Regions from separate parts of the Streptomyces sp. NPDC045678 genome, predicted to be linked through region 3. Evidence: riboswitches for the same ligand, from Rfam matches in the RefSeq annotation. Region 3 holds a riboswitch; each other region holds the start of a gene.
What was found. Region 3 has a riboswitch for cobalamin ahead of cobN (cobaltochelatase subunit CobN). Riboswitches for the same ligand answer to the same signal wherever they lie in the genome.
Positions count from the first base shown of each region.

Region 1 (3,269 bases), on a different contig from region 3:
GGCCGAGTCCGAGCACGGCCTTGTCCACGGGGTGACGGCGGCGCCAGCGACTGCTGTGCGCCGCCGCGTCGATGGGCAGCACGCCGGGTCAGACCTGCTCGGTCTCGGCCCGGCCGCCGTCCGCGTCGGCCGGGTCCCCGGAGGGCTCGCCACGCCGCTCCGCGCGCGCCTGTTCCGCGCCCTGCCTACGGCCCTTGCGGAGCCCGAAGTAGTAGGCGAGGACGCCCGCGCCGAGGGCCGCCTGGAGGGCGAAGAGCGCCGACTCGACCTCGCCGGAGGGAGGTTCGTACAGCGGTGAGAACCACGGCTCGTAGTCCGGCTCGATCTCGGTGATCGCCGTCTCCGCCTGGGCGTCGGCGCCGGTGAACGGCTCCTCCTCGTCGTCGCCGAGTCCGAGCGCGATCGGCAGCACGGCGAGTGCGGCGACGATCAGGAGCAGCAGAGTGTTGATCTTCGCGTTACGGCTCATCAGGCACTGGCCCCCGTCTGCGTCTCGGTCGGCTCCGTCGTCGCGGTCTTCGCGGTCGTCGCGGTCTTCGCGGACGTCTGCTTGCGCTGCAACAGCACGCCCAGCCGGGTGAGTTCGCCCTTGCTCGACTGCACGAGCAGCCGCATCACCAGGACGGTGAGCAGGCCTTCGCTGACCGCCAGCGGGATCTGCGTGACGGCGAAGATGCCACCGAACTTGCCGAGGGCCCCCAGGAAGCCGCTGCTGGGGTCGGGGAACGCCAGAGCCAGCTGGACGCTGGTGACGCAGTACGTGGACAGGTCGGCGACGAACGCGCCGAAGAAGACGGCGACCATGAGCGGCACGTCGTACCGCTTGAGGAGCCGGTAGACGGCGTATCCCGCCCAGGGCCCGACGATCGCCATGGAGAAGACGTTGGCGCCCAGGGTGGTGAGCCCGCCGTGGGCGAGCAGCAGCGCCTGGAAGAGCAGGGTGATGGTTCCGAGCACCGTCATGATCGGTGGGCGGAACAGGATCGCTCCGAGCCCGGTCCCCGTGGGGTGCGAGCAACTGCCCGTCACGGAAGGGATCTTCAGGGCGGAAAGGACGAAAGTGAAGGCCCCGGACGCGCCGAGGAGCAGCGTGCTCTCCGGGTGTTCCTTGACTTCACGGGTCAGGGAGCGGACTCCGTGGACGACGAACGGCGCGGACGCTACGCCCCAGGCGATCGCGTGCGCCGGCGGGAGGAAACCCTCGGCTATGTGCATGGCTCGGCAGACCCTCTCCAGCACCTCGTGGATGGACAACGCGCCTTGGCCGGTCTCCTGGCTGACGGGTCGTACCGACCGGACTCCGCCTTCCCGGGTACGTGCGTACCCAGTGGCTGCCGCGAGGGCTGGAGCCGGACTTCCCGATCACAGTGGCGAGGGCCGCACCGGCATCACACCGGATTTCCCGTTCACCAAGGCGTGGTGACATTAGTGCGCATCAGACGTGCTGACAACTTGCGCGCCGGTCGCGGTGGTGGCACGCGCGAGCGCGCATACCGCCGCGTGCGCTCCTGTTCAACGGCTGTGCCGGCTCTGGCGCGGGGCGGACGCCGCGTGGCACGCGGGTCGGGCCCCGGTGTCCGGCGGCGGGGGCGGCTTCGACGGGGAGGGCCGCGCTCAGCGCTGCCATGCCCGTGATTCCTCCGACGCGGGGCCCGGCACGTCCGCGGTGCCGTTCTGCGCGGCGCCACGCGGGCCGTCCCCCGGAAAGAGTGACGGGGCGCCGGTGGATGGCCCAGGCGTGATTGACCGTACCGGCGCGGGAGGTACATCTGCGGCTGCCGCCCCGCCACGAATGGAGACGCCTTGAAGGCAGCATCGAGAGTCCGGGCCACCCGCAGCACTCGCGTCGGCGCGAAAGTGCTCGCGCTGTTCGCCACGGCCTCGCTCACCGTGGGAGCCCCCTCGTACGCGAGCGCCCCCTCCCCGGAGGACGCCCCGGCGCCCCGGATCACCTCGCCCTTCACCGGGCAGTCGGCACGACAGAACCCGGTCCTCGCCGTGAAGTTCGACAACGCGCGCCGCGCCCGGCCGCACACCGGTCTCGACCGGGCGGACATCGTCTACGTGGAGAAGGTCGAGGGCGGTATGAGCCGCCTGATGGGCGTGTACTCCAGCAAACTCCCGAAGGCCGTCGGGCCGGTGCGCAGTGCGCGCGAGTCGGACATCGAGCTCCTGCGCCAGTTCGGGCGGCCCGCCCTCGCCTACTCCGGGGTGCGCAGCGCCCTGCAGAAGGTGCTGCGGAAGTCACCGCTCTACGCGCGCTCGCACGGCCGTGTGCCCGGCGCGTACTTCCGCCACAGCGGGCGTCCCGCCCCGCACAACCTCTTCGTCCGCCCGAAGGCCCTGCTGCGTTCGGCGCCGCGGGCCGATCGCCCCGGCGACATCGGCTTCCGCTTCGGCCCGGCTCCGGCGGGCGGTGCCCGCACCGCCGCGCGGACCGTCAGGTACGCCTCCACCAGCCACACCTTCCGCTGGTCGCCGCGGCAGGGCCGCTGGCTCGCGTCCTTCGACGGCGCCCCGGCCCGCAGCACGTCGGGGCAGCAGCTCGGCGCCCGCACCATCGTGATCCAGTACGTGAACATGCGCCCGTCGCGCTTCAAGGACGTCAACGGAGCGGTGACGCCGTACATCGAGACGGTCGGCCGCGGCAAGGCGACGGTGCTGCGCGACGGCAAGCGGTACGCGACGCGCTGGGAGCGCCCCACGGCCACCGGCGGCACCACGTTCACCCGGCCGAGCGGCGAGCCGATGCCCTTCGCCCCCGGCCAGGTCTGGATGGTCTACGCGGACCGCCGCTGAGAGCCCGTGCCCCCGGGAACGACCGAGCGGGCCGGTCGGGGCACTCCCCCACTTGTGGGGTGTCCCGGCCGGCCCGCTCAGTGAGGACCGCGGTGTGTCAGCGGCCGACGGGGGCCAGTTCCCGGTCCGTCTCGGCCTCGGGCGCCCCGGTGTCACCGAGGTTCTTGTGGAGCTTCTCGCCCTCCACGTCCACGTTCGGCAGCGCCTTGTCCAGCCAGCGCGGCAGCCACCAGGCGGACTTGCCGAGCAGGGCGAGGACGGCGGGCACGATCGCCATGCGGACGACGAAGGCGTCGAAGAGGACGGCGATGGCCAGGCCGAAGCCCATCATCTTGATCATGTCGTCGTTCTCCATGATGAAGCCGGAGAAGACGCTGATCATGATGATCGCGGCCGCGGCCACGACCCGTCCGCCGTGGGTGAAGCCGGTCACGACCGACTCGCCGGCGCGCGCCCCGTGGACGTAGGCC
Region 1 covers NZ_JBWKJS010000002.1:177,499-180,767, forward strand. The annotation lists gene cbiQ (cobalt ECF transporter T component CbiQ) at 1-82, opposite strand, end outside; gene AC07DO_RS07420 (energy-coupling factor ABC transporter substrate-binding protein) at 89-469, opposite strand; gene AC07DO_RS07425 (energy-coupling factor ABC transporter permease) at 469-1,215, opposite strand; cobalamin riboswitch at 1,246-1,429, opposite strand; gene AC07DO_RS07430 (DUF3048 domain-containing protein) at 1,804-2,799, shown strand; gene AC07DO_RS07435 (MMPL family transporter) at 2,897-3,269, opposite strand, start outside.
Region 1: another riboswitch for cobalamin. It lies ahead of AC07DO_RS07425 (energy-coupling factor ABC transporter permease); the one in region 3 lies ahead of cobN (cobaltochelatase subunit CobN).

Region 2 (3,269 bases), on a different contig from region 3:
GCCTCGGGGGAGTCGAAGGGGAGCCTCAGCTGGAAGAAGACGTCCTGCAGGCCCATCGCGCCGAGGCCCACCGGGCGCCACCTGGCGTTGGAGCGGCCCGCCTGCTCGGTCGGGTAGAAGTTGATGTCGACGACGCGGTCGAGGAAGGTCACCGCGGTGCGGACGGTGGCGTCGAGGCGCTCCCAGTCGATGTCCTGCGCGGCCGGGTCGACGAACGCGCCGAGGTTGACCGAGCCGAGGTTGCAGACGGCCGTCTCCCCGTCGTCCGTCACCTCCAGGATCTCCGTGCACAGGTTGGAGGAGTGCACGGTGTGGCCGGGCTCCGCCGTCTGGTTGGCGGTGCGGTTGGCGGCGTCCTTGAAGGTCATCCAGCCGTTGCCGGTCTGCGCGAGGGTGCGCATCATGCGGCCGTACAGGTCCCGGGCCGACATCGTCTTCTTCGCGAGCCCGGCGGCCTCCGCCGTGCGGTACGCGGCGTCGAACGCGTCGCCCCACAGGTCGACGAGCTCGGGCACGTCGGAGGGCGAGAACAGCGACCACTGCTGGTCGGCGGCGACCCGGCGCATGAACTCGTCGGGGATCCAGTGCGCCAGGTTGAGGTTGTGCGTGCGGCGCGCGTCCTCACCGGTGTTGTCGCGCAGCTCCAGGAACTCCTCGATGTCGGAGTGCCAGGTCTCCAGGTAGACCGCGGCCGCGCCCTTGCGCCGCCCGCCCTGGTTCACGGCGGCGACCGAGGCATCCAGCGTCTTCAGGAACGGCACGATGCCGTTGGAGTGCCCGTTCGTGCCGCGGATCAGCGAACCGCGGGAGCGGATGCGGGAGTACGAGAGTCCGATGCCGCCGGCGTGCTTGGAGAGCCGCGCGACCTGGTGGTAGCGGTCGTAGATGGAGTCGAGCTCGTCCTGCGGGGAGTCGAGGAGGTAGCAGGACGACATCTGCGGGTGGCGGGTGCCGGAGTTGAAGAGCGTCGGCGAGGACGGCAGGTAGTCCAGGCGGCTCATCAGGCCGTACAGCGCGGCGACCTCGTCGACGGCGCGGGTGCTGCCCGTCTTCGTATCGGATGCGGTCTCCGCCAGGCCGCTCGCGACGCGCAGCATGAAGTGCTGCGGGGTCTCGATGACCTGGCGGGTGATGGGGTGGCGCAGCAGGTAGCGGCTGTGCAGGGTGCGCAGGCCGAAGTAGCCGAAGCGGAAGTCGGCGCCGTCGGCGAGCGCGGTCTCCACGAGCGCGTCGAGGCGAGCCGCGTGGGCGCCCACGAAGTCGGCGGTGCGGTCGGCGATCAGGCCCTCGCGGTGGCCGACGGCGATCGACTCGGTGAAGGAGCGCACGCCCTGGGAGGCGGCCTCGGCGGCGATGGAGAGCGTGAGCAGCCTGGCGGCGAGCTTCGAGTACGCCGGGTCCTCGGAGATGAGTCCCGCGGCCGCCTCGGTGGCGAGGGTCCGCAGCTCCGCCTCGTCGGCCCGGGCCGAACGGCCGCGCAGCGCGGCGGCGGCGACCCGGCCGGGGTCGGCGTCGGGGAGGTCGGCGGTGAGGTCGGTCAGGGTGCGCAGCAGCGCGGTCCCCGGCGCGTCGGTACCCTCGGCAGTCGGCGGTGACGGCGCTGACGCAGGTTCGGCAGGCGCGATGGTCACGTGGAGCTCTCCCTCGCTCGGCTCTGGGCCTGGGGGAGGGGATGGCACACACGGGCGCACCCGGGCAGGGCGGCGTACCGCGTCCACCGGCCCATTCCACGAGGCCCGGACGGTCGGCACCCGGGCCGGACGGCACGGGTGCACTGCCGGCAGGTCTTCGGACTCCGCGCACGTCAAATGCGTACACGTCTACCGTTGCGGGACAGTTCCGGACTTGCACCGGATTCCCCTGCGGCGACAGCGAGCACGAGCATACATCTTGTGCTGGGTCTGGGTGACAGCCCCATATCTTGTGTCGGAGTGCACGAGAACGGGCCGCCGGATTTCTCCGGCGGCCCGCATGACGTACGCAGGGAAGGGTCAGTGCCCGCCCGGTGCCCCCACCGTGGCCGGCGGCAGTTCCTCGATGACGCCGGGGTCGCCCGCGTCCGCCGTGTAGTCCTCGGGAGACGTCTCGTCGATGCCCTCGGGCGCCTTCAGCGCCTTCAGGACGAAGGTCAGGACCACGGTCACGACGACGTTCAGGACGAACGCGGTGAGGCCGATGTAACCGATCTCGCCGATGCCCGGGATCTCGTCGGACGAGCCGCCGAAGTGCTTCTGCGTCGGCGACGCGACGCCGTACGCGGCGACCGTTCCGTAGACCATGCCGACCGCCCAGCCCGCGAGAAGCGCCCAGCGGTGGAACCAGCGCGTGAACAGGCCGCCGACCAGCGCGGGCATCGTCTGCAGGATCCAGATGCCGCCGAGCAGTTGGAAGTTGATCGCGACCGTCTTGTCCATGGTGAGGACGAAGACGAGCGCGCCCACCTTCACCAGGAGCGAGACCAGCTTGGAGATCCTGGTCTCCTGCGCGGGTGTCGCCTCCGGCTTGATGAAGTCCTTGTAGATGTTCCTGGTGAAGAGGTTCGCGGCCGCGATCGACATGATCGCCGCGGGCACGAGCGCGCCGATGCCGATGGCGGCGAAGGCGACACCGGTGAACCAGTCGGGGAACATGTCCTCGAACAGCTGGGGGATGGCCAGCTGGCCGTTCTCGACCTTGACCCCGGCCGCGATCGCCATGAAGCCGAGCAGCGCGAGCAGGCCCAGCATCAGCGAGTAGAGCGGCAGGATCGTGGTGTTGCGGCGGATCACGTCGCGGCTCTTGGAGGAGAGCGTCGCCGTGATCGAGTGCGGGTACATGAACAGCGCGAGCGCGGAGCCGAGTGCGAGCGTGGCGTAGGTCCACTGCCCGGCCTCGCCCGGCGCGAGCCCCGCGACGGGCTTGCCCGCCGCGTCGTTCGCCGCCGAGAACTTCTCGTTCGCCGCCTGGAAGATCTCGTCGAAGCCACCGAGCTTGATCGGGATGTAGATGATCGCGACGGCGATGACGAGATAGATCAGACCGTCCTTCACGAACGCGATCAGCGCGGGCGCGCGCAGCCCCGACGAGTAGGTGTACGCGGCGAGCACCGCGAACGCGATCAGCAGCGGCAGGTCCTTGATGAACCAGTTGGTGTCGGGGCCGCCGCCGATCCCCATGACGTCCAGGACGGCCTGGATGCCGACCAGTTGGAGCGCGATGTACGGCATCGTGGCGAGGATGCCGGTGACGGCGACCGCCAGCGAGAGGCCCTTGGAGCCGAAGCGCCCGCG
Region 2 covers NZ_JBWKJS010000006.1:445,327-448,595, forward strand. The annotation lists gene AC07DO_RS23075 (ribonucleoside-diphosphate reductase subunit alpha) at 1-1,631, opposite strand, end outside; cobalamin riboswitch at 1,763-1,885, opposite strand; gene mctP (monocarboxylate uptake permease MctP) at 1,992-3,269, opposite strand, start outside.
Region 2: another riboswitch for cobalamin. It lies ahead of AC07DO_RS23075 (ribonucleoside-diphosphate reductase subunit alpha); the one in region 3 lies ahead of cobN (cobaltochelatase subunit CobN).

Region 3 (3,269 bases):
GGACTTGGCGCATCCGGGGCGGCCGGTACAGGCGCTGACGCCCAGCCAGGGCGAGTGGGGGTCGGTGAGGAGCCCGGCGCCGTCCAGCACGGCCAGCCGATCCCGTGCCGCCGCCTCGTCGGCGAAGCCGGGAATCACGAAGCCGCGCCACGGGGTGACCCGGAGCTCGTCCGCGGGAAGCGGCAGGAGGGCCCGCCACTGCCCGACGCTGACGCGCCCGAGCGGAGCGCGAACGCACACGGCACGACCCATGACACCAGTCACCGGCGCCCCCTCTCGCCCCACGCCCCCCGACCGAGTCCGCACACCCTCACCCCCGGGCGGCAGCAGCACACCACCCCGGCCCACGCCCTCCGACCCGCTCCACTCGCCCTCGACACCGGACGCCAGGCCACCCCGGCCCACGGCATCCGACCCGCCCCGGCCCACGGCACCCGACCCAGCCCGCTCGCCCTCGGCACCGGACCACGGCAGACCGCCCCCGGCCTCGCCCCCCGGCCAAATCCGCTCACCCTCCACGCCCGCCCGCTCCAGCGCCCCGGCCAGGTCGACAAAGTGGCCCGCGGGCAGTTCGGTCACCCGCCAGGCCCCGTTGCCCGCGGCATCCGCGGCCGCGTGGAAAGCCTCCGCGGCGGCGAGCGCGGCGCGTGGGGCGTCGGTTCCGGGGACCCGGAAGGCGAGGCCTCCCAGCGCGACCACCGCCGTCCCGCCCGATTCTGCGATCAAGGTCACATCGCCGCCGAGCCCGGCCACGTCCCCCCGCCCGTCGTCGAGGACGAAGAGGAAGCGGCCGGAAAGCTCCGTCGTCCACTCCTCGGCACAGAGGAGTCCGTCCAGCTCACGGGCCCACAACTGGACGTCGGCGTGGCCGACTCCGTCGGTTCCCGCGAGCGGGGACGCCACCACGTTCCGGACGCGTTCGTGCCGCTCCGAGGGGAGCAGACCCGCGTCCGCGAGCAGCGCGGAGAGTTCGCCGCCGCACGCCTCGCCGAGCCCGCGCAGCTCGACGTTGCCGCGCGAGGTGATGCTGAGGTTGCCGTCGGCCAGCCGCTCCGCGGCGAGGGCGAGAACCTCGGCCTGACGTCCCGTCAAAAGCCCGCCGGGCAGCCGGAGTCGGGCCAGAAGGCCGTCGTCGGCGCGGTGCAGGCGCAGGGCTCCGGGGCAGGCGTCGCCCCGGTCACGTATGGGGGATTCGCCCTGGTCTGGGGAGGATGCTGAGGTGGGCGGCATGGCGGCGAGCATACCCACGCGGATCAGGCCGGTCGCCTCCCGAGCCGGACCGCCGGGGCAGGTGGCCGCACCGCGCACCCCGGGCAGGACTTACTATGCAGGCGGCGGGCTACCAAGTCCGTCGACGCCAGCGACGGCGTGGGTCCACCAGGACCCGAAGGAGGAAGCCCGGTGCGAATCCGGCGCGGTCCCGCCACTGTGAGCCCCACCCGCGTGGGGCGAGCCAGGAACTCCTGCCGTCCATACGACCACCCGGGGCGCGGACACCCCGAGGAAGGCCTGCGCCCGCATGCTTCTGCTGTTGTCGACCTCCGACACCGACCTGCTCAGCGCCCGCGCGGCGGGAGGCCCGGTCGACTACCGGTTCGCCAACCCGTCCCGCCTCGACCTCGCGGAGCTGCCCCCGCTCCTCGACGGCGTCGACCTCGTCGTCGTACGTCTCCTCGGCGGCGTCCGCGCCTGGCAGGACGGCCTGGACCAGCTCCTCGCCACCGGCCTCCCCGTGGTCGTGCTCACCGGTGAACAGGCACCCGACGCCCAGCTCATGGCCTCCTCGACCGTGCCCGTCGGCATCGCCGCCGAGGCGCACGCCTACCTGGCGCACGGCGGCCCCGCGAACCTGGAGCAGCTGGCCCGCTTCCTCTCCGACACCGTGCTGCTCACCGGCCACGGTTTCGAGCCGCCCGCGCCCGCCCCGTCGTGGGGCCCGCTGGAGCGCACCGCCCGCGCCGGCGTCGAGGGCCCGACCGTCGCGGTGCTCTACTACCGCGCCCACCACATGAGCGGCAACACCGCGTTCGTGGACGCGCTGTGCGGCGCGATCGAGGACGCGGGCGCCCGGGCGCTGCCGCTGTACGTGGCCTCACTGCGCGCCCCCGAGCCGGAGCTGATCGACGCGCTGCGCGCCGCCGACACCATCGTGACCACCGTCCTCGCCGCCGGTGGCACCAAGCCCGCCGAGGCCTCCGCGGGCGGCGACGACGAGTCGTGGGACGCGGGCGCCCTGACCGGCCTCGACGTGCCGATCCTCCAGGCGCTCTGCCTGACCGGGTCGCGCTCGGCCTGGGAGGAGAACGACGAGGGCGTCTCTCCGCTGGACGCCGCGAGCCAGATCGCGGTGCCGGAGTTCGACGGCCGCCTCATCACCGTCCCCTTCTCCTTCAAGGAGATCGACGAGGACGGCCTTCCCGCGTACGTCGCCGACGCCGAGCGCGCGGCCCGCGTCGCCGGAATCGCCGTACGCCACGCGCGCCTCAAGCACATCCCGGCCGCCGACAAGCGCCTCGCCCTGGTGCTTTCCGCGTACCCGACGAAGCACTCCCGCATCGGCAACGCGGTCGGCCTCGACACCCCGGCGTCCGCCGTGGAGCTGCTGCGCAGGCTGCGCGCCGAGGGGTACGACTTCGGCCCCGAGGCCGACATTCCCGGCCTGGTCTCCGGTGACGGCGACGAGCTGATCCGCGCGCTCATCGACGCGGGCGGCCACGACCAGGACTGGCTCACCGAGGAGCAGCTCGCCGCCAACCCGGTGCGCATCCCGGCCGCCGACTACAAGCGGTGGTACGCGACGCTGCCGCGGGAGCTGCGCGACTCCGTCGAGGAGCACTGGGGCCCGCCGCCCGGCGAGATGTTCCTCGACCGCTCCAGGGTGGGTCAGGGCGGCGACCCGGAGGGCGACATCGTGCTCGCCGCGCTGCGCCGCGAGAACCTGCTCATCCTCATCCAGCCGCCGCGCGGCTTCGGCGAGAACCCCATCGCGATCTACCACGACCCCGATCTGCCGCCGTCCCACCACTACTTGGCGGCGTACCGGTGGATCGCGGCGCCCGCCGCCGACAACGGCTTCGGCGCGGACGCGATGATCCACCTCGGCAAGCACGGCAACCTGGAGTGGCTGCCCGGCAAGAACGCGGGCCTCTCCGCGGCCTGCGGCCCCGACGCCGCGCTCGGCGACCTGCCGCTGATCTACCCCTTCCTGGTCAACGACCCGGGCGAGGGCACGCAGGCCAAGCGCCGCGTGCACGCCACGCTCATCGACC
Region 3 covers NZ_JBWKJS010000004.1:233,417-236,685, reverse strand. The annotation lists gene AC07DO_RS15740 (cobalamin biosynthesis protein CobG) at 1-1,230, opposite strand, end outside; cobalamin riboswitch at 1,351-1,482, shown strand; gene cobN (cobaltochelatase subunit CobN) at 1,520-3,269, shown strand, end outside.